DNA from 3 places in the Seohaeicola nanhaiensis genome. Region 2 is predicted to be linked to each of the others. Evidence: riboswitches for the same ligand, from Rfam matches in the RefSeq annotation. Region 2 holds a riboswitch; each other region holds the start of a gene.
What was found. A riboswitch is a leader RNA that binds a small molecule or an ion and turns the genes downstream of it on or off. The one in region 2 is predicted to bind cobalamin.
Positions count from the first base shown of each region.

Region 1 (7,072 bases), 420 kb from region 2:
GCCGCCACTGTGCGACCCTCGACCGACAGCACCCCGCCCCGGATGGCGCAGAAATGCTCCCGCTCCGCCGCGCGCCAGCTCACGATGGAGACCGACAGCGCGGTCACGAAGGGGGCATGGCCCGGCAGGATGCCAAAGCTGCCGGTTGCATCCTCGGCGCGCAGCGCGTCGATGGTCTGATCCACGACAACCTCCAGCGGCGTGACGATCCTCAGCCTCATGGCCCGGCCTCCTTGCGGCGGGCATCCTCCAGCGTGCCCACCATGTAGAGCGCGCTTTCCGCCCAGTCGTCGGTCTCGCCCTCCAGGATCGCGCGGCAGCCCGCCAGCGTTTCGGCCAGCGGAACCCGCGCGCCCGGTGTGCCGGTAAAGGCCTCGGTCACCATGAACGGCTGGGACAGGAAGCGTTGCAGCCGCCGCGCGCGTTTGACGATCAGCCGGTCGGCAACTCCCAGTTCTTCCACCCCGAGCAGCGAGATGATGTCCGAAAGCTCGCGGAACCGCGCCAGCGTCTGTCGCACTGCTTCGGCGGTCTGGTAATGCGCCTCGCCCACAACCAGCGGGTCCAGCAGCATCGAGGACGAGGCCAGCGGGTCGATGGCCGGATAGAACCCTTCGGCCGCCTGTGCCCGGCTCAGCACGATCACACAGTCCATGTGACTTGAAATCGTAGTCACCGCCGGATCGGTGAAATCGTCGGCCGGCACATAGACCGCCTGAATCGCCGTCACCGCCGACCCCGCGACCGAGGCAATGCGCTCCTGCAGTTCCGCCACCTCGGTGGCCAGCGTCGGCTGGTATCCCACGCGCGAGGGCAGGCGGCCCAGAAGGCTCGACACCTCGGCTCCGGCCTGAACAAAGCGAAACACGTTGTCCATCAGCAGAAGGACGTTCTGGTGTTTCTGGTCGCGGAAATGCTCTGAAATCGTCAGCGCGGTCATTGGCGCCCGCCAGCGCGCGCCCGGCGGTTCGTTCATCTGGCCATAGACCAGCACCGTTCGCTCCAGTACGCCCGACGCCCGCATCTCGGTCAGCAGCTCGTGCCCCTCGCGTGAGCGTTCGCCCACCCCGGCGAAGACCGAGATGCCTTCGTATTTTTCGACCATCGCGCGGATCAGCTCCATCACCAGCACGGTCTTGCCGACCCCCGCGCCGCCGAACATCGCGGCCTTGCCGCCCTGTGCCAGCGGGGTCAGCAGGTCGATCACCTTGATCCCGGTCTCGAACATATCGGTCGTGCGCGTCTGCGCCGCGATCTGCGGGGGGCGCGCGTGGATGGAGGCGCGCGGCGTATCGGCGGGCAGCGGCGGGCCGTCGTCCCGAGTCTCGCCGACCACATCCAGCAGCCGGCCCAGCACCGCCGTACCGACCGGCACGGTCAACGGGCCGCCGGTCGAATGCACCGCCGTTCCGCGGGCCAGCCCGGCAGTCGACTGAAAGGCGACAGCCCGCGCCGTGGTCGTGTCGGGATGGCTGTGCACTTCGAGGATCAGCGGCTCGGGCCGGTCCCAGGCGACCGTCAGCGCAGTATTCACCGGCGGCAACGCGCCCTCGGGAAAGACGACATCGACCACCGCACCGCGCACTGCATGAACCACACCTGCGCCTGCCGACGCGGCGGGCGCCCTGACAGCTTGCGCCTTCGCCCCTGCTGTCTGTTGGCGGATGGATGCAGCCAATGGAATCCTCTTTCAGTTGGGTGGGCACGGGACAGCCCATCATTCCGACTCCGCGTCGCAACCAGTTGACAATAGCAGGAGTTGCCATCCCAATTGCTGACATGGATCAATGACGAGGCATCCGGCGACATGACATTCAGGTGGAACGCAAACGCCTGGCGCGCCAACGGCGCGGCATCTGCGATGTGGCGAAGAAGAAGGAGCCGGGATGCCAACCGATCCCTATGAGGCCCTCGGGCTGACCAAGGCGGCCACGGCGGACGAGATCAAGAAGGCCTACCGCAAGCTGGTCCGCACCAGCCACCCCGACCTGCACCCGGACGACCCGCAGGCCGAGTCGCGGTTCAAGGCGATCTCCTCGGCCTATGACCTGCTGAAAGACCCGGAAACCCGCGCCCGGTTCGACGCGGGCGAAATCGACGCCTCTGGCGCCGAGCGTCCTCAGCGCCAGTATTACCGCGACTTCACCGATGCGCCGCGCAACGCCTATCAGCAGCGGCAGGGCTTTGGCCCCGACGTCGACCCGGCCGATATCTTCGCCGAGATCCTGCGCAACCGCGGGCGCCAGGGCGGAGGTTACACCGATCAGGGCTTCACCGCGGCGGGACCGGATGCGCGGTATACGCTCGAAGTGCCCTTCCTCGATGCCGCGCGTGGCGCCGAGACGCGGATCACCCTGCCGGACGGCCATAGCCTCGCGGTCAAGATCCCGCGCGGCACCGAAGACGGCCAGACCCTGCGCCTGCGCGGAAAGGGCGGGCCGGGCTTTGGCGGCGGGCCGGCGGGCGATGCCCTGATCACGGTGATGGTGCGCCCGCATCCGGTGTTCCGCCGCGAGGGCGACGACATCCTGATGACGCTGCCGATCACAATCGACGAGGCGCTTCTGGGCGGCAAGGTCACGACACCGACCATTGACGGGCCGGTCGGCCTGACGATTCCGCCAGGCGCCAGTTCGGGCCAGATCCTGCGCCTGCGGGGCCGCGGCATCGAGCGGCCAAGGCAGAAGACCAAGGGCGACCAGCGGGTCGAACTGCAGATTGTCGTGCAGGGTCCTCCGGACTCGGACCTGCGCGATTTCCTGACCTCGTGGCGCAAGAAACAGACCTTCGATCCACGGGCCGATCTGATGAAGAGCGCAGGGACATGACTGAGCGATTTTCCGAAGACGAGGTTGTCACCACGGTCACCCGGCTGACCCGCAGCCAGCTTGTGCGCTATATCGAGGGCAGATTCGTGCGCCCGGAGCGCGAGGCCGGCGGATATGTCTTCCGCCGGATCGACATTGCCCGGCTTGAGCTGCTGTGCGATCTTTCGGTCGATCTGGACCTCGATGAACCGGCACTGGAAATCGTGCTGTCGCTGATCGACCAGCTGCACGCCGCCCGTCAGGATCTGGCGACCATAGCCCAGGCTATGAACCGGTTGCCTGCCGAACGCCAGGCCGAGATTCTCTCGGCCCTGAAGCGGCGCTGACGCAAGGCTGCGGCAGACCGCCGCTTTCGGCGGCGGTTGCCCTTGCGGCAAGCGCTCCGGCATCCTATTCACTGCGCAGGTGAAACGGCCAGAGGCCCCGGCGATGCAATTTCCCCAACGCAGGACGCCTCCCAAGACCGGCACGCCCGGGCGGGACACGAAATCCAGGCTGTTCTGCGGTTCCGGCAGGGAAAAGCCGGGCGCAGGAGAAAGGCCGGTGAGCGATGCGTTCGCCTTCTTCCGCTCCTGGCTCAACGATCCCAAGCGGGTGTCTTCCGTGGTGCCCTCCAGCCCGCGTCTGGCCGAGATGATCACCTCGCAGGTCGATCCCCGGATGGGCCCGGTGATCGAGCTCGGGCCCGGCACCGGCGTCTTCACCCGCGCGCTGGTGAACCGCGGTGTCGCCCCCGCCGATCTTACATTGATCGAGCTTGGCGAAGAATTCCTGCCGATGCTGCGCAAGCGCTATCCCGAGGCCACGATTCTCTCCGAGGATGCCGCGCGGCTGGAGCGGCTCGCGCCCGGCAACCGCCGCCTGCACGGCGCGGCGGTCAGCGGACTGCCGCTGCTGGCAATGCCGCCCGCCACGGTGCTGCGAATCCTGTCGGGCACGTTCCGCCTGCTTGCCCCCGGTGGTCAGTTCTTCCAGTTCACCTATGGCTGGCGCTGTCCGGTGCCCGCCCCGATGCTGCAACGGCTGGGGCTTGAGGCGCATCGCGTGGGCGTGACGCTCGAAAATATTCCGCCGGCGACGGTCTATCGAATTTCACGGATGCCCTTGCACTAGGCGCCGGCAAGGCCGAAAAGGACAGTCCGGATGCCTGCGCCGCAGGCACGGTCGTGAGAATTTCCAGATCGCCCTCACACAACATGTTGACAGTGCAGCGGCGTTGATATCTACATCCTGTTGTCTTGGTGCCCATTACGGACTTTGGGTGAAAAGGGAAGCCGGTGCAAAGCCGGCACTGCCCCCGCAACTGTAAGCGACCAGCCAAGGCCCGTTGATCCACTGGCGACTCTCGCCGGGAAGGAGGGCCGAAGCGACCGAACCGCGAGTCAGGAGACCTGCCAGGACAACGAGAACGAGCCGGTCGGTGGGCCCGGAGGCGTTGAGCAGTTGTGGCGAGCCACCGCTGCCCGCGTCCCTGTGCCCGGCGCCGGAACCTAGGCAGAGAAAAAGGGACACCTGATGAGCATCACCGTCTATTCCAAGCCCGCCTGCGTGCAGTGCACCGCCACCACCCGCGCGCTTTCGGCGAAGGGAATCGCCTTCGACCTGGTCGATCTGACCGAGGATGCCGCCGCAATGGCGCGGGTGACCGAGCTGGGCTATCGCCAGGCGCCGGTGGTCATGGCCGGCGACGATCACTGGGCCGGCTTCCGTCCCGACAAGATCGCCGCCCTGTCCTGACGGACATGGGGGGGCTGGTCTATTTCTCGTCGCGCTCGGGCAATACCGAACGCTTCGTGTGCGCCCTGGGGCTGGCGGCCGACCGCATCCCCATCGCGCCCGAACTGGCGATGCCCGCCCCCCGCGCCCCTTTCGTCCTGATCACGCCGACCTACGCCGACGGCCAGGGACGGGGCGCCGTGCACAGGCAGGTGATCCGGTTTCTCAACGATCCGGACACCCGCCGCCACCTCCGCGGCGTCATCGCCGGGGGCAACCGCAATTTCGGGGCGCTGTTCGCGTCCGCCGGGGATGTGATCTCGCGCAAATGCGGGGTGCCGGTGCTCTACCGGTTCGAACTGGCCGGAACGGCCACCGACATCGCCCGCGTCACAGAAGGACTGGACAGGTTTTGGAAAACGCAATTCTCGACCGCGATCTGAGCGACGCCGCCCCCGCCAAGGCGGTCCCCGCCGAATGGCAGGGCCTCGACTATCACGCGCTGAACGCGATGCTGAACCTCTACGACGACAAGGGACGGATCCGCTTTGACGCCGACCGCATGGCGGCGCGGCAGTATTTCCTGCAGCACGTCAACCAGAACACCGTCTTCTTCCACTCGCTGGAGGAGAAGCTGCGCTATCTGGTCGAGGAAGGCTATTACGAAGCTGCGGTCATCGAACAGTACGACGCTGCCTTCATCGCCCGCATCTGGGACGCGGCCTACCGGGTCAAGTTCCGCTTTCCGACCTTCCTGGGCGCGTTCAAATACTACACCAGCTACACGCTGAAAACCCGCGATGGGAAACGGTATCTCGAACGCTTTGAGGACCGTGTCGTCATGGTCGCCCTGACGCTCGCCCGCGGGGACGAAACGCAGGCGATGGCGCTGATGCAGGAAATCCTCGCCGGCCGCTTCCAGCCCGCGACGCCCACCTTCCTCAACGCCGGCAAAGCCCAGCGGGGCGAGCTGATCTCGTGTTTCCTGCTGCGGGTCGAGGACAACATGGAAAGCATCGGCCGGGCGATCAATTCGTCGCTCCAGCTGTCCAAGCGCGGCGGCGGCGTGGCGCTGATGCTGACCAACATCCGAGAGCATGGCGCGGCCATCAAGGGCATCGAGAACCAGTCGTCGGGCGTGATCCCGGTGATGAAACTGCTGGAAGACAGCTTCTCCTACGCCAACCAGCTCGGCGCGCGGCAGGGCGCGGGCGCGGTCTATCTCAACGCCCATCACCCCGACATCCTGCGCTTTCTCGACACCAAGCGCGAGAACGCCGACGAGAAGATCCGTATCAAGACGCTGAGCCTTGGCGTCGTGGTGCCCGACATCACCTTCGAACTCGCCAAGAAGAACGAGGACATGTACCTCTTCTCGCCCCATGATGTCGAAAAAGTCTATGGCAAGCCCTTCTCGGAAATCTCGGTCACCGAGAAATACCGCGAGATGGTCGGCAATCCGAAGATCCGAAAGAAGAAGATCAACGCACGGCAGTTCTTCCAGACCATCGCCGAGATCCAGTTCGAATCGGGCTATCCCTACATCATGTTCGAAGACACCGTGAACCGGGCGAACCCGATCGCCGGACGCATCGCCATGTCGAACCTCTGTTCCGAGATCCTGCAGGTCAACGAAGCGTCGCAGTTCAACGACGATCTCAGCTACAAGCACCTCGGCACTGATATCTCCTGCAACCTCGGATCGCTCAACATCGCTAAGGCGATGGACGGCGGCGATCTGGGCGCCACTGTCGAGACGGCGGTGCGCGCCCTCAGCGCGGTCAGCGAAATGTCGGCCATCGACTCGGTGCCCTCGGTGCGGCGCGGCAACGACGAAAGCCACGCCATCGGCCTTGGCCAGATGAACCTGCACGGCTTCCTCGCCCGCGAACGCATCCACTATGGCTCGGCCGAGGGGATCGACTTCACCAACATCTATTTCGCCACCGTGCTCTACCACTGCCTGCGCGCCTCCAACGCATTGGCGCGCGAGCGGGGCGAGACCTTCCGCGGCTTCCGCGACTCGACCTATGCCGACGGGTCGTTCTTCGACAAATACGTCGAACGGGACTGGCTGCCCGAAACGGAAGCGGTGAAGGCGGTGTTTGAGAAATTCGGCATCGCCGTGCCCAGCCGCGCCGACTGGGGCGCGCTGAAAGAGGCGGTGATGAAGGACGGCCTCTACAACCGCAACCTTCAGGCGGTGCCGCCAACCGGCTCGATCAGCTATATCAACAATTCTACCTCCTCGATCCACCCGATCACCTCCAAGATCGAGATCCGCAAGGAAGGCAAGATCGGCCGCGTCTATTACCCGGCCGCCTTCATGACCAACGACAACCTGGAATACTACAGGGACGCCTACGAGATCGGTGCCGAGGCGATCATCGACACCTATGCCGCGGCGACCCAGCACGTCGATCAGGGCCTGTCGCTGACGCTGTTCTTCAAGGACACGGCCACCACGCGCGACATCAACCGGGCGCAGATCCATGCCTGGAAGAAGGGGATCAAGACGATCTACTACA
Region 1 covers NZ_JBHSGI010000002.1:1,060,754-1,067,825, reverse strand. The annotation lists gene ACFO5X_RS05375 (F0F1 ATP synthase subunit epsilon) at 1-221, opposite strand, end outside; gene atpD (F0F1 ATP synthase subunit beta) at 218-1,597, opposite strand; gene ACFO5X_RS05365 (DnaJ C-terminal domain-containing protein) at 1,887-2,828, shown strand; gene ACFO5X_RS05360 (chaperone modulator CbpM) at 2,825-3,154, shown strand; gene ACFO5X_RS05355 (class I SAM-dependent methyltransferase) at 3,372-3,941, shown strand; cobalamin riboswitch at 4,051-4,241, shown strand; gene nrdH (glutaredoxin-like protein NrdH) at 4,344-4,565, shown strand; gene nrdI (class Ib ribonucleoside-diphosphate reductase assembly flavoprotein NrdI) at 4,571-4,987, shown strand; gene nrdE (class 1b ribonucleoside-diphosphate reductase subunit alpha) at 5,056-7,072, shown strand, end outside.
Region 1: it holds a riboswitch for cobalamin, as region 2 does, so the genes downstream of both, nrdH (glutaredoxin-like protein NrdH) here and ACFO5X_RS03250 (ABC transporter substrate-binding protein) in region 2, are expected to answer to the same signal.

Region 2 (7,072 bases):
GACCGTCATGGCGGCGGCTATGCTGCGGGCCGTGCGCGAGCAGGCATCCGTGCCGATGCTGGCGTTCGACTTCAAGGGCGATCTCTCAGACTTCTCAGGCACGCGGGGACAAACGCCGCTCGGCGAAGCCTTCGAAGCGCAAGTCATCGAGCCGCCGCGCATGCCGATCCCGCTCGATGTGCTACGGCTCACGGCCCGCGACCAGTACGGCATCGATGAAGCGGCGCTGCGTTTCCGCGAGTCTTTCTCGCGTCTGAAAGGCAGCCGTCTAGGCGACCGTCAACGATCTGCCGTCCATGAAGCGGCCAGCCGGGCGCTGATGAGCGAAGAGCCCTGCGAGCTGCACCACATCAAGGACCGCCTGCTGGAGGTTTATCAGGAACACGAGATGAAGGAGGACGGCGCAACGGCCAGCATGGAAGAGCTATGCCGCTTCCCGCTTTTCAAGCCAATGCTCTCCCCTGCCGAGTTCTTCCAGAAGAGCTGGATCATCAAGTTGCCGCCTAACGTGCCGGAAGACAGCCGGACGATTGTGGTCAATCTGCTGCTGGACGCACTGGATCAGTATCTGAACAGCCTCGTCGATGCCGCAAGCAGTTCGGACGGGGCGCGCGGCCTGCGCATCATCTGCATGATCGATGAAGCCCACCAGATTCTGAGCACCAAGCTGCCCTCCCTCTCGCGGCTCATTCGGATGAGCCGCTCGAAAGGCGGCGCGATCATGCTGGTCTCGCAATCGCCGGACGATTTCTCAGGCGAGGATGATGACTTCCTCGATCAGATGGGGCTTGTGGCCGCGTTCTCGACCAATGCCAAGCCCGGCAGCGCAGCGCGCGTGCTCGGCAAGGGTGTGAACCTGACCACATTGCAGACAGGCCAAGCCTATATCCGGCGACGCGGCGATCTGGCTGCGCGCAAGATCAAGGCCTGGTAGCCCAGATTAACTCTTGGATAAGGTAGCTATCAGCCAAACTGCCCGGAGAAAGCTCCAAATAACCTTCTTGGTTGGCTCGAACAGGCGTTCTTTTGGCCGCTCACCAGCGTTGTCCGGGGATTAACGTGGGTTGGCTTGAGTGCTTTGTCGGACAATCACGCATAAAGCATTGCGTCGAGGATACCGCGAAACGGATGTGAGCAAAATGCCTGCCGAGCAAGTGTCAGTTCTCCGAAGCCGAAATGCTCATGGCTACCCAGCGGATGTTGTTACGGCCTAACAAATCTGACTGCTCGTCCAGCTTCTCGGCCTTTAGCGAGGCTGCTGCGAGTTGGTCTTGTAGCGCCTCCACCGAGACACGGTATATGCCGCGCGTAGGCTCGGACGGGCCAATCCGCAAAGTGAGGTAAATCTGTCCGCCTGGTTTCAGGAGGCTGGCCAGCGTTTTGAGGGCGGGTTGTCGCTCATCTGGTTTGACGTGCATCCAGACAGCGCTAAGCATGATGAGGTCGAAAGTCTCGCCTGATGCGCGAGTTTCGGCTAGCATTGGAAGACTGTCCTGACGCCACTCAATTTTGGGCGAAGGATGGAGCCGCCTGCCGATTGTTTGCATGGCTTCCGAAGGCTCGACGGCCACGATCCGGTGGCCTTTCGCTGCAAACCAAGATGCATCGCGCCCAGTGCCCGCGCCGACATCAAGCACGGCAAGCGGACGGTTCTCGAATTGCCTATTGATGATGGTGAGCAACGCCGGGTGTGCGGTTTCCAGCGAAAGTGTCTCGTAGCCATCCGCGAGGCTGGCCGCATGTTGCTCATAGTAGGTCAAGGCTGGGTCTCGCGGCATGGTGCCAAACACCTCTCCTCGGCTGGTCCAGGCAGTTACGATCAATAGAAACAGACTTAGGCACGCTGCGAGGCATAGCATGAATTGGAACAGGGAACGAACAAGGAACGGCTTGCTATACCACTGCTTGCCCTTGGCGGAGACGTAGCCGGCTGGATAGGTTTTCTCCAGCCAGTCCAGATGCTGCTGCATAACGAATCGCATTCGCAAAATAATAATGAAGAGCGCGCCGTTTCCTGTCGCAGCCAGAAATAGCAGTGCCAACTGGAAGATCAGAAAATCCTCCACTCGCGAAACGCCGAACCACAGTCCACCTGTGAGCGTCATCGAGATTAGCGGAATTTGCCACATCTGCTGGTTGAGGGAGCGAAACGAGGCGTGATTCTGGTCGAAGGCCGCCTTGCGCATCTCGTGCTCAAATTCTTTCGGTGCCAAAGGTGCCTTTCCATGCTGGCTATTCTCGGCCCGAACACTAGCAGAACGCGGTGCAAGAAGCCAACTTGAAGCACTTGTGTTGACGGGGCGGGAGCAGCTCAAGCTAACATACGTCGCTGAGCGTGAAGGTGAACAAAACGAACGGCGACTACCTACAAATCCGAGATACCGAGTACGCGCGCGACGGTGGCATGCGCTCTGATGCCGATGCGGGATGGTTTATTGGAAATGCCAGAGCAATTGATTGGGGAAGGTAGCTCGAAGGAATGCAAAAGTTCACCACCAAAATCCACGTGGGGTATTTTTTGTGGTATGAGTTTCAAAATATTGAAATTTGTGTATTTTTTACAATGCATTAAGAGCCTATCAAGGCGGACTTCCTCTCCGCCACGCACCTTCGGGTCTTCCTTACATTCTGATGTTGCTCCGATTTCTGCCGGCAATTCCAGCGGTTTGCGACGCAGGTCAGTCAGCAGAGACGCCTTTCAGAGCAGATGAACGGCGCATTTCCGGGGCCAGTCTCTGCGGTCCAAATTCGGAGAGCGGGTTTTCTGTGCCGATCAGATTATCAGGGAATTTACAGGGAAAAACGAATCCTGAGCAGGGTTCTTGCCGGAGGCACAACCGTGCGAACGGCAGCGTCGGAGGTGAGAGCAAGACCCTGCAAAAGTGTTAAGGGCCGTTCCTTGGGGGAGAACCGGCCCGATGGTTTTGTCAGTTGAGATGGCGCTCAGTCTGCCAGCACCCGCAGAGCTTCTCCTGCTCTTCCCAGTCAAGCGGGAGGGAGCGGGAGAGCAGGCGCTTCAGGGTCAGGTCCGGCGGCAGGGTGCCGGCAAGGATGGCACCCTGCAGGCGCGGGGAGAGGAAGGCGAGCTGGGAGCGGGTGCGGATGTAGGATTCGGGGCGCTGTCAAGGGAACCTGACTTGAGGCGGAGGGATGGGCTGGGTAGCCTTTGGCCATGACCCAGCGCTCACCGTTCCGCTCCTTCAGCGTCGCCGCCGTCGCCGGAGATCATCCGGCTGGCGGTCATGATGTACATCCACTTTCCGCTATCGCTACGGAACGTCGAGGATCTGTTGCACGAGCGCGGCGTCGAGGTCAGCCACGAGACGGTGCGGTTTTGGTGGCACCGCTTCGGCCCGCTGTTTGCTTCGGAGATCCGGAAACGGCGCTTTGAGGGGATGCGGTCGAGCCGCTGGCGCTGGCACTTGGACGAAGTCTTCGTGAAAATCAACGGCGAACGGCACTACCTTTGGCGGGCGGTCGATCACGAGGGCGAGGTGCTCGAGAGCTTCGTGACGAAGACCCGGGACAAGAAAGCAGCGCTGAAATTCTTGAAGAAATCGCTGAAGCGGCATGGCCGCGCCGAAGAAATCGTGACCGACCGACTGCGGTCCTATGGTGCCGCCCTCGACGATCTCGGTATCCGGGACCGACAGGAGACAGGACGCTGGGCCAACAATCGTGCGGAGAACTCGCATCAACCGTTCCGAAGGCGCGAACGGGCGATGCGCCGCTTCCGCCGCATGCGAACGTTACAGTTGTTCGCCGCCGTCCACGCGTCGGTTCACAATCTCTTCAACCAGGAACGCAACCTCTCTTCCCGCACCATCTTCAAGCAGAACCGTGCCGCCGCTCTCGACGAGTGGCGCGGTCTCTGCGCGGAATAGGGACGCCTTCCTCCTGCGATGCGGAGACTGGTTCGCATTTGTCTGCCAGCACCCGCATGCATATTGTGGTCAAAGAAATGGTTGACTATCATCGGAGCCGCCTTCGTGTTGGCACCAAATTCAACTGCCACGAAGGGAGCAGAATTGTCGCAAGGGGCACGGTAACTAAGCTACGCGCTGTTTCACCCTAGCGGCAGCAAAGTCCGCCAAGCAGACCTTCTGCCGCCGAACCATGCCGCACAGTTTCATGTACGACGGCTTTGGGGAAGCTGTGTCGCAGCAACAACGACCTAGCGAAGATCGGCTTAGGGACGAGAACGTCTGAGCAGCCTTACTGGGTCGAGGTTCTGCCTGCGGCCCTCCAGTGTCCGTTGCGATACGTCATCGGTCGCAGGTGTCGCGAGAACAGGGCGTTTCATTGACGGGCCTGTTCCGAATGGGGGGAAGGGGTCGGTGCGAATGGCGGTTTCTTGCTCTAATCCCGTCAACTTTCGATCTCGTGCTGTCTCTCGGGTAGCGCGGGTTCAGTGTAAATTCGGCACTCGAGCGTTGACACACAGGTGACACGATCGGTAATTCCACCTCTGAACGGTTTCCATTCGGAATGAATAGGGAATCCGGTGATGCGGCCAAGGCCGCAAAATCCGGAGCTGCCCTCGCAACTGTAAGCGACCGTTTCATCTCGTGCGGCATCTGCCGCGGCCACTGCGCACGAGGCGTGGGAAGGTGGGGTGAAACCATGGTCGTGAGCCAGGAGACCTGCCGTTCCGGAACTGCATGCGCAGTTCTGACCTCAAAGCACAACCGGGCGAGGTGTCCGGGAAGGACGTGGCATGACCAATACACTCACCGTCGCGCGCGGCGCGGCGATCCTGCTTGCATTCATCACATCGGTGCCCCTGGCCCATGCGGAATCGGCCCCGGCGTTTGACGTCGAGATCGAGAATTGCGGCCGCACGGTGCATTTCTCGGAACCCCCGGAAAGGGCAGTTACCGTGGGGCAGGGCTTTACCGAGATCATGCTTCGGCTTGGCCTGAAGGATCGTATCGTCGGGACGTCGCTCTGGTTGGGACCGCTGCCGGAGGATCTCGAAGCGGAGGCGGCGAATCTGTCCCGGCTGTCCGACAATTCACCGGCCTTCGAGGCGGTCCTGAAGGTCCGGCCCCAGCTTGTCCTGACCGAGTGGAGCGACGATATCAACGATGACGGCGGCCGCGTCGGCAGCGTCGCCCAGTTCCGGGATTTCGGGATCGAGGTTTACACCGCCGCGTTGGAATGCGCCAAGGTCACGCCGACATCCGGCGACGGCGACGGCGCACGCGATCGGCCGTGGAGCGTGGACCTGCTGGAGCAGGATATCGCCGATCTCGCGCGGATCTTCGATGTCAGGGAGGCGGGAGAGGCGCTGATCGCCGTCAACCGCGGCCGGATCGAGGCCGCGGCGGCGGATGCGGCGACCCTTCAGGCGAAGGATGTCTCGGTTCTGTACTGGTTCTCGTCCCCCGCCGATGTCGAGGGCGAAGCCTATGTCGCCGGTCAACTGGGAGCGCCCGGTTGGATTTCCAATGTCGTTGGGGTGCGCAACGTCATTGTCAGCAACGACGAATGGCCCCTCGTGGGCTGGGAGACGATTGCCGCGCTCGATCCGACGGTGATCGTCCTGGCGACGATGGACCGGCGCAGGCAACCTGCCGACGACGTGGAGGTGCGGCGCCACTTTCTGATGACCGATCCCGTGGCCAGCCAGCTTACCGCGGTTCGAGAGGGGCATCTGATCGAGATGGATGCGCAATCGATGAACCCGACATTGCGCTCTGTCGACGGGGTCGAGACACTGGCCGAGGGGCTGCGTGCCCGCGGCCTGACAGAGTAACTCCCTTGCGCGGTGTCGTTAAGACCACCCCGGCGTTGCGGCGCCGGGGTCTGGGTCTGTTCCTGAGTGGCGGCGCCGTGGCGCTGCTGCTGTCGGCATGGGCGGCAATGACCATCGGCGATATCGAGACCACGGCAGGCGATGTGGCCAAGGTCCTGGCCAACCGGCTTTTTGGAGCGACATATAATGTCGATCCGGTCAGCGAGGGCGTTGTCTGGCATTATCGGCTTAGCCGCACGGTGGTGGCCGCTTGTGCGGGCGGCGCGCTGGCGCTGTGTGGCGTGGTCCTGCAAGCGCTGTTGCGCAACCCATTGGCCGAACCCTATCTGCTGGGCATCTCCGCAGGTGCCTCGACGGGGGCGGTACTGGTCATCGTGCTGGGCTTCGGGGTTGGCGGGCTGGGGCTGTCGGGCGGTGCCTTCTTCGGCGCGGCTGCTGCTTTTGCCTTCGTCATGATCCTGGCGCGAGGGGCAGGCGGTGGTGTTGACAAGGTCATCCTGTCGGGGATTGCCGGATCGCAGCTGTTCAACGCGGCGACCTCTTTCATCGTCACCACCTCCGCCAGTGCGGAGCAGACCCGCGGCGTCATGTTCTGGCTTCTCGGCAGTCTGGGCGGCGTGCGGTGGCCCGATGCCCTGCTCGCGGTGCCTGTACTGGTGCTGGGGGTGGCAATCTGCCTGTCCAAGGCCCGGGCGCTGGATGCGTTTGCCTTCGGCGAGGATGCGGCAGCTTCGCTTGGCGTCGAGGTCATGAAGCTGCGCATCGGCCTGTTTGCCGTGACGGCCTTGCTGACCGCGGCCGTGGTCAGCGTGGTCGGTGCGGTGGGCTTTGTCGGTCTCGTTGTGCCTCATGCGGTGCGCTTCGTCGTCGGCGCGGACCACGAGAGGTTGATCCCTGCGTCGGTTCTGTCCGGCGCCGTGTTCCTGGTTCTGGCGGACATCCTGTCGCGCGTGATCGTACCCGGACAGGTCCTGCCCATCGGCGTCGTGACCGCGCTGATCGGTGCGCCAGCCTTTGCGACGATCCTCTGGCAGTCGAGGCGGCGGTCATGACACTGGAGGGCAGGGACGTCACGTGGAAGGTGGATGGGTTGATTGTGGTCAACGGCGTCACCCTTTCCGCGCCGAAACACGGCATTCTGGGTCTGGTGGGGCCGAATGGCTGCGGCAAGTCGAGCCTGCTGCGGCTTCTGGCCGGGCTGCGCGAATGCCAAGGCGGGGCGGTGCTGCTGGACGGGGAGGTCATGGCCAGGGCGCCCCGGAAGCAGGTCGCGCGCCGTATCGCCTTTGTCGCCCAGCACGCCGAGACGCAAAC
Region 2 covers NZ_JBHSGI010000002.1:636,747-643,818, reverse strand. The annotation lists gene ACFO5X_RS03265 (ATP-binding protein) at 1-934, shown strand, start outside; gene ACFO5X_RS03260 (class I SAM-dependent methyltransferase) at 1,158-2,213, opposite strand; gene ACFO5X_RS03255 (IS6 family transposase) at 3,243-3,884, shown strand; cobalamin riboswitch at 4,457-4,665, shown strand; gene ACFO5X_RS03250 (ABC transporter substrate-binding protein) at 4,718-5,758, shown strand; gene ACFO5X_RS03245 (FecCD family ABC transporter permease) at 5,794-6,810, shown strand; gene ACFO5X_RS03240 (ABC transporter ATP-binding protein) at 6,807-7,072, shown strand, end outside.

Region 3 (7,072 bases), on a different contig from region 2:
CTCGGGCTGGAGAGCCACGAGTACGGCGCCGCGGCGCGTGGCGGCGAAGTGGAAGGCACCATCGGTCGTTTCGGCCTCGGGATCGCCCCAGCGGCGGGCGAGATCGGCGCGGAGGGCGGCGGGCAGCCTGGACAGCGCGATACGGTACTCGTCCAGGGGCCAGGCGATGGTTTCCTGAAGGCCTGTTGCCAATGGCGCGCCAGGCGCGACCGGCCAGCCGTCATGGGCAAGATCCGCAAGGACCGCCTCGCCCGAGGCCAGCGCATCGAGGCCCACTGCATGAGCCATCTGCCAGGCCTTCCCGGGATAGGTGGAGAGCACCACCGCGGCAGTTTTTTCTGCGTCCGGCTTGTGCCGCAGTCGCGCCCAGGCCGCCGCGCGGCGCGCGATGGCGGTGATCCGGTCCGGGTCGGGGCGGTGTTCGTGGCGGGCGAATTCCAGCGCGGTGTCGCGTGCGGCGGGTTCCTTGAACGAGGCGACGCCCGCGAGGATGCGGCCGTCGACCTCGGGCAGAACCACATGCATGGCGAGATCGGCCGGCGAGAGGCCGCGGGCAGACTCCTCCCACGCGGCGCGGGTGCTTGTGGCCAGGGCCATCTGCAACACAGGCGCATCGGCGGCGTCGAGAGGTGAGGCGCCGCTTTCGCCGATCCCCGAAAAGGCGGTGGCGTTGACGATCACGTCGGGCGCCAGGCGACGCACCTGACGGGTGAGCCAGGTCGCAGCCTCGGGCGCTTTGAGCGACGGCGCGAAGAGTGCGGTAACGTCGAAGCCCTGCGCCACCAGCGCGTCGTGCATGATTGCGATGGGCGCAGTGTCGGCAGCCGCCAGATAGGCGCGGTAGAAGGTGATCAGCGCGCGGGGGCGGTCGCTGGCGGCAGGCCAGGCCACGGCGGGACAAACCACGCCGGCGTCGGGCGACCAGGCGCCGACCTGCGGGAGCGCCTTCGCCCCACGCACCGGACCAGCATAAAGCCCGGCCGCCAGGGCCAGCTGCGCCAGCGCCGCTTGCGCCGACACCGCTCCGCCCATGTCGCAGAGCGCCGCCAGACGCCGCAGGGTCGAGACAGGCACGGTCGAGACCGCATCCAGCCGATCGTCCACCCGTCCATCCCCCGGCAGCACGGCGAGAGCGATGCCCCGTGCCCGGGCCAGCGTTTCGACCTGTTGCAGGCCGTAGGCCCAATAGGGCACGCCGCCGATCAGCCGGATCAGGATGCCTTTGGCGCCGGACAGCGTGCGCTCAACATAGGTGTCGACCGAGAGGGGATGCTTCAGCGCCGCAAGATTGGCGAGCCTCAGGCCGGGCAGACGGCCCGCCGCGCGATGCCAGCCTGCGGCAAAGGCCCCGAGATCGCTGTCCGAGAAGGAGAGGACAATCAGATCCGCCGGGCTCTGCCCCAGGTCGGTCGGCGAGTCGGTTTCTTCCAGGCCGTGGCTTTCACGGAAGATGACATGCATCGGCTCAGCCCTCGGCGCGGGCCCGAACGCCCGAGCTGTCAATGAGATGCGGGCCGATGTTCATGCGCCTACCCCACCAGTGCCTCGCGGATCGCCACCGCGTCGATGTCGTCATGCTCGGCAATTACGACGAGCCGGCCACGCCGCTCCTCGCCGGGCTGCCAAGGCCGATCGAACTGGTGGCGAACGCGTGCCCCGACCGCCTGCACGAGAAGCCGCATCGGTTTTCCACTGACCGCCGCATAACCCTTGACGCGCAGGATGTTACGGGTCGTTGCCAAGGTGGATATCCTTGTGGACAGATCCTGTGGATCGGCCACTTCCGGAATCTCGACAACAATCGAGTCGAAATCCTCGTGATCGTGATCGTCGGCACCGTCATGATGGCTGGGGCGGGCCTCGAGGTCGTCTTCGGCGGCGGCTCCAAGGCCCAGGATGACTCGCGGGTCGATGGCCCCCTCGGAGACTTCGACCACCGGCAGGGGGCGCGGCGCCTCGGCCGCGATGACCGCACGGGCCGCCGCCACGCCTTCGGGGCCGGCAAGATCGGGTTTCGTCAGCAGGACGATATCCGCGCAGGAGATCTGATCCTCGAAGACCTCGCTCAGCGGAGTCTCGTGATCCAGACTGTCATCCGCCGCCCGCTGCGCATCAACCGCAGCCACGTTCGGCGCGAACCGTCCGGCGGCAACAGCCTCCGCATCGGCCAGGGCGATGACCCCGTCCACGGTGATGCGCGAGCGGATGTCGGGCCAGTCGAAGGCCTTGAGCAGGGGTTTTGGCAGGGCCAGCCCGCTCGTCTCGATCAGGATGTGATCCGGGCGCGGATCGAGCGCCATCAGCGCTTCGATCGTCGGAATGAAATCGTCTGCCACGGTGCAGCAGATGCAGCCATTGGCCAGTTCGACGATATTTTCGGCCGGGCAGTCGGGGATGGCACAGGACTTCAGGATCTCTCCGTCCACGCCCACGTCGCCGAATTCGTTCACCACAACGGCCAGGCGCTTGCCGCCGGGATTTTGCATCAGATGGCGGATCAGCGTCGTCTTGCCGGAACCGAGAAAGCCGGTGATCACGGTAACGGGCAGCTTGGTGAGGTCTTTCATGCGGGTGTCTCCAGCGGGGGAATTCGGGCGATGCAGTTCTTGCGGAAATGTTCGGGGCGTTCGCGCCAGGGCACCAGGCCGTCGGCGGTAGCGTGATAGCGGCTGGCGCCCTCATGCACCGTTTCCGCCTTGCCCGGATCGAGCCGGCCATAGACGTAGGTCCAGCGCGCCGGACCGCCGCGCAGGACGACCGAACAGCCGGAGTCGCAGTTGGAAAGGCACTCGACTGCCTTCAGGATTACCCCCTCGGGCCAATTCATCGCCTGAAGTTCGGCGAACAGCTGCGCACCGGGACGCCGTTCGCCGTCCACTACGGGCAGGCCCATGCGGCAGGTGGTGCAGACCAGCAGTTCGGTTTCGGCAGTGTCGCTCACGCGCATAATCCCTTCAGTCAGGCGGGAGAATGGCCGAATCCGGTCAGGGACCCGTCCCCGGAACACCCCGCCCGGTTCACGTCGTCGTCGCTGCTGGCAGGTCTCCCGGCTTGCGGATGTCAGGTTTCCCTGGCGGCCCCCCTGCCTTCCCGGACCCGTCGGGACCAGTGGCTGCGGGCGACCTCTCCGGTCACGGTCGCGGGGGCGGCTGCGCTTTGGGGCCCCTGCCCCTGTCGCATTCCCTTTTCACCCGGAGACAGCGTCACCGGGCACCAGCGTCCGGCATCTGCGCAGCCCTGCCCCGCCTTGTCAAGCTTGCCGCGGCCCGTCACAGGGTGAGGATGCCCGGCATCCGGCTGCGCCGCACGAAGGCGACATTCGCCATGTCATTCGCGTCGGTCCGACGCTGCGCTGCATCCGCGTCCAGCCCCTGCGCACGCCACCGCGCAAGCAACCGGGCGCGCAAGACCGCGTCCGGCGAATCGACAAAGACGACCAGAGACCACAAGGACGCGAGGGCCGCCCAGGGCGGTTCTGCGCAGGCCAGATAGTTGCCTTCGACCACAACGATCCGGTGCCCGGCGGTCACCGCGATCCGACCGGCGATGGAACAGTCGAGGGTGCGGTCGAAGTCTGGCAGACTCATCTCGGCTTCGTGCACCAGCCGGTGCATGGCGTGGACAAGCCCGCCGGTGTCGAAGGTTTGTGGAGCCCCCTTGCGATGCAGCAGCCCGCGCGCGGCAAGCACGTGGTTGTCGAGGTGAAAGCCGTCCATCGGCACACAGACGGCGCCGGGGCCAAGCCGGTCGACCAGGGCGGCGGCCAGGATCGACTTGCCCGCGGCCGGCGGCCCGGCAAGCGCGATCAGGATGCGCGCCTGCGCCTTCGGCAAGGCCCGCACCAGAGTTTCGAGGCGATCGAGGCTCATGCGCTGCTGCCGGTGCAGAATGTGCGGCTTTGGCCTGCCCATTCGGCAAGCAGGCCCATGCAGCTGTGCGCCGCACTGCCCTCCTCGCCCGCCCGCACCACGGCGCGCCAGGTTATGGCAAGGCCCGGTCCGGCGCTGCCCAGAGGCCGCAAGGGCCGCAGCACCAGACCGCCCCGCCCGGCCCGTTTGCGCGCAGGCCAGCCTGCGAGGATCGACACGCCGCGCCCAGCGGCGACGAGTTCGAACACCGCCTCGGTGTGGCCGACCCGGATCACCCGCCCGGGAAATGTCTGGGCCGGTTGCATGAAGCGGGCATTCTCCATGTCCGGTGCGCGCTCGAAACTGTAGGAAAGAAAAGTCTCGCCGGTCAGATCCGATGGAACGATCTCTGCCTTGCTTTCCCAAGAGTGACCGGGGGCGGCCAGCGCGATCAGGTCGTCCGTCCCGACTGGCAGCATGTCGAGCCCCGGCGCCAGCGGACGGGTGGGTGTCAGCAACAGGTCAATGGCGCCGTCGAGCAGGTCGCCGATCCGGCTGCCGCCATTGCCGGCGTGCAGAGCGATCTGCACCGCGGGCATCCGCGCGGACAGCCAGTCGGTGAACGCGGGCAGCCAGTGGACATCGGAATATCCCGCCTGCCCCAGGATCACCCTGTGGCGGATGCCGCCGGCCCCGACCTCGGTCACCTCGGCCTCGACCGCCGCGAGGTCTCGCAGCAGCCGCTGGGCGGTGACGCGGAGCCGCTCGCCAGCCAGTGTCAGCACCACGCCGCGACCGCGCTTTTCTGCCAGCGCAACGCCCAGCCTCCGCTCGGCCTCGCGCAGCCGGTGGGACAGCGCAGACTGGGTGACGCCCAATGCCTCGGCCGCCTGCGTCAGAACCCCGGTGCGCCCCAGGGCGTCGATCATTGCCAGGTGGCGCAGATCCAGCTGGGGCAACCGACCGGTCCAGTCATGAGAGTTGCTCATCGGTTTCCCGCAGATTTCGAATTTGTCTCATGAAACCTGCTGCGGCAGTCTGGTGCAAGTCAAGTCGCTCACGAAAGGTCTGACACGATGGGACTTAACCTTGCGGCGGAAAGCCGAGATTACGTCGAACAGTATTGGGAAGAGGGCTATGCGGTGGTCCGCGGCCTGTTTTCCAAGGACCGCATGAAGGCGGTTCAGGCCGAGACCCGGCGCATCTACGAGGAAGGGTTGAAGCATCACGCCACCTATCGCGACAAGAACGTGCTTTTCGAGATCCTGCCCGAGCGATTTGCCGGTCAGCGCTATGTGCTTCAGGCACATTGGATGTCGTGGATCTCGCCCCTCTTCGAGGAACTGCGCCGTGATCCGGCCTATTTCGCCATGCTCGAACCCCTGCTCGGACGCGACATCCGGCAGGTATCGAACCAGATCCACTGGAAGCCGCCCGGAGCCTCGGTCACCGGCTTCCGATTTCACCAGGATCTGCGGTTCCGCGAGCGGATGGACGCCTATCGGGACGTGATGACCTCCTACATCAACACCGGTCTCGCCATCGATCCCGCGACGAAGGAGAACGGCTGTCTGCGCGTGGTGCCGCGCAGCCACAAGTTGGGATACCTGGGTCTCTCGGATGACGGCGGCGCGCTCATGAAGGGCGACACAGCAATGGACGAGCTGCGAAGGGTCGGGCTGAATCCGGCCAATATCGTCGATCTGGAACTGGAGCCCGGCGACGTCGCCCTCTGGAGCCTGCTCACCGTGCATGGCAGCCAGGCCAATACCTCGGATCACGACCGCGCCTTCCTGATCTCGAGCTATCTGCGTGCGGAAAAGACCGACCGGGGCGAATGGGCTTTCCGCGACGGCGTTCCGACACCAGTTGGCGCGGAACCCGAAATCTGCAAATACGAACAGCTGCGCGAAAAGCCGGGACCGTTCTACGTCGAGGATGACTGGTACGCCCGCTGAACCGGAAATCGCGCTGCGCGCGATGCCTCCGGCGGGGATATTTCTGGCAAGAGGAAGCCGAGGTCCCGCTTTTCCTCTTGCCGGCAGTATCCCGGGGTCCGGGGCAGAGCCCCGGCGGCCGGAAGGCCGTTTCCCTTGGGCCAAGGGTGTCCTAATCTTTCGGTCATGGCCTTCTCGATCCGTCAGCTTCAGTATTTCGTCGCCGTCTGCGAACACGGCACCGTCAGCGGTGCGGCGCAGGCGCTGGCGATTTCGCAATCGGCGGTCACCGAGGCGGTGAAGGGGCTGGAAGACGATCTGGGCCTGCGGCTGTTCGAGCGGCATGCCCGGGGGCTGCACATGACCCACAAGGGGCACCAGTTCCTGCGCCATGCGACGTCGATCCTTGCAGAGGTATCCGGCGCGCGGCGGGCCATGGCGGAGCGTGACGAAGACATCACCGGGCGGCTGCATCTGGGCGTCACCTCGCTGATGGCGGGCTATGTGATGAGCGATCTGCTGGCGCGCTACCGGCGGGCCAATCCGCAGGTCGAGGTCTCGGCAATCGAGGACAACGGGGAATATCTCGAACACCTGCTGATCGGCGGCGAGCTGGATGTGGCGGTGATGGTGCTGTCGAACCTGCACGACCGTCTGGCGCTGCAGGTGGAGATCCTGGATGTCTCGCCCTATCGGCTGTGGCTGCCGATGGGCCACCGCCTGGGGGCGCAGGACAGTATCCGGGTGGACGATCTGGCCGACGAGGCGCTGATCATGCTGGATATCGACGAGATGGGGGGCGCGGCGACGACGCTGCTGGCGGCGCTGGGGCGCAAGCCTCGGGTCGCTTTCCGGACCCGGTCGGTGGAGGCGGTGCGCAGCCTTGTGGCGACGGGGGCCGGTGTGACGCTGCTGCCGGATCTGGTCTATCGGCCCTGGTCGCTGGAGGGGGACCGGATCGAGCAGCGCGATGTCTCGGGGGCCCTGCCGGTGGTTCAGGTGGGAATGGCCTGGCGGAAGGGGTCGCCTCTGTCGGCGGCCGCGCGGGATTTCATCGCCATCGCACAGGGGCATTCCGCCCAGCGCGGACGATAGCATTTGGGGCGTCCCAGCTAGGACGGGGGGTCATATTATTGATTTCAATCGATTTTTTAGGAGTGACCTTTTTGGGGCGCCCGGGAAAGGCCTCTTGCAGACCGCTGACCGGGCGGATTCCTGCGCGGACTTCGGTCTGGTTTCCCGGTCAGAAAAGCAGAATCCGGCGACGACGCCGGGCGCAAAATCCCT
Region 3 covers NZ_JBHSGI010000024.1:83,587-90,658, reverse strand. The annotation lists gene cobN (cobaltochelatase subunit CobN) at 1-1,461, opposite strand, end outside; gene cobW (cobalamin biosynthesis protein CobW) at 1,530-2,567, opposite strand; gene ACFO5X_RS14865 (DUF1636 family protein) at 2,564-2,947, opposite strand; cobalamin riboswitch at 3,034-3,218, opposite strand; gene ACFO5X_RS14860 (AAA family ATPase) at 3,270-3,869, opposite strand; gene ACFO5X_RS14855 (LysR family transcriptional regulator) at 3,866-4,837, opposite strand; gene ACFO5X_RS14850 (phytanoyl-CoA dioxygenase family protein) at 4,925-5,806, shown strand; gene ACFO5X_RS14845 (LysR family transcriptional regulator) at 5,972-6,880, shown strand; gene ACFO5X_RS14840 (hypothetical protein) at 6,975-7,072, shown strand, end outside.
Region 3: it holds a riboswitch for cobalamin, as region 2 does, so the genes downstream of both, ACFO5X_RS14865 (DUF1636 family protein) here and ACFO5X_RS03250 (ABC transporter substrate-binding protein) in region 2, are expected to answer to the same signal.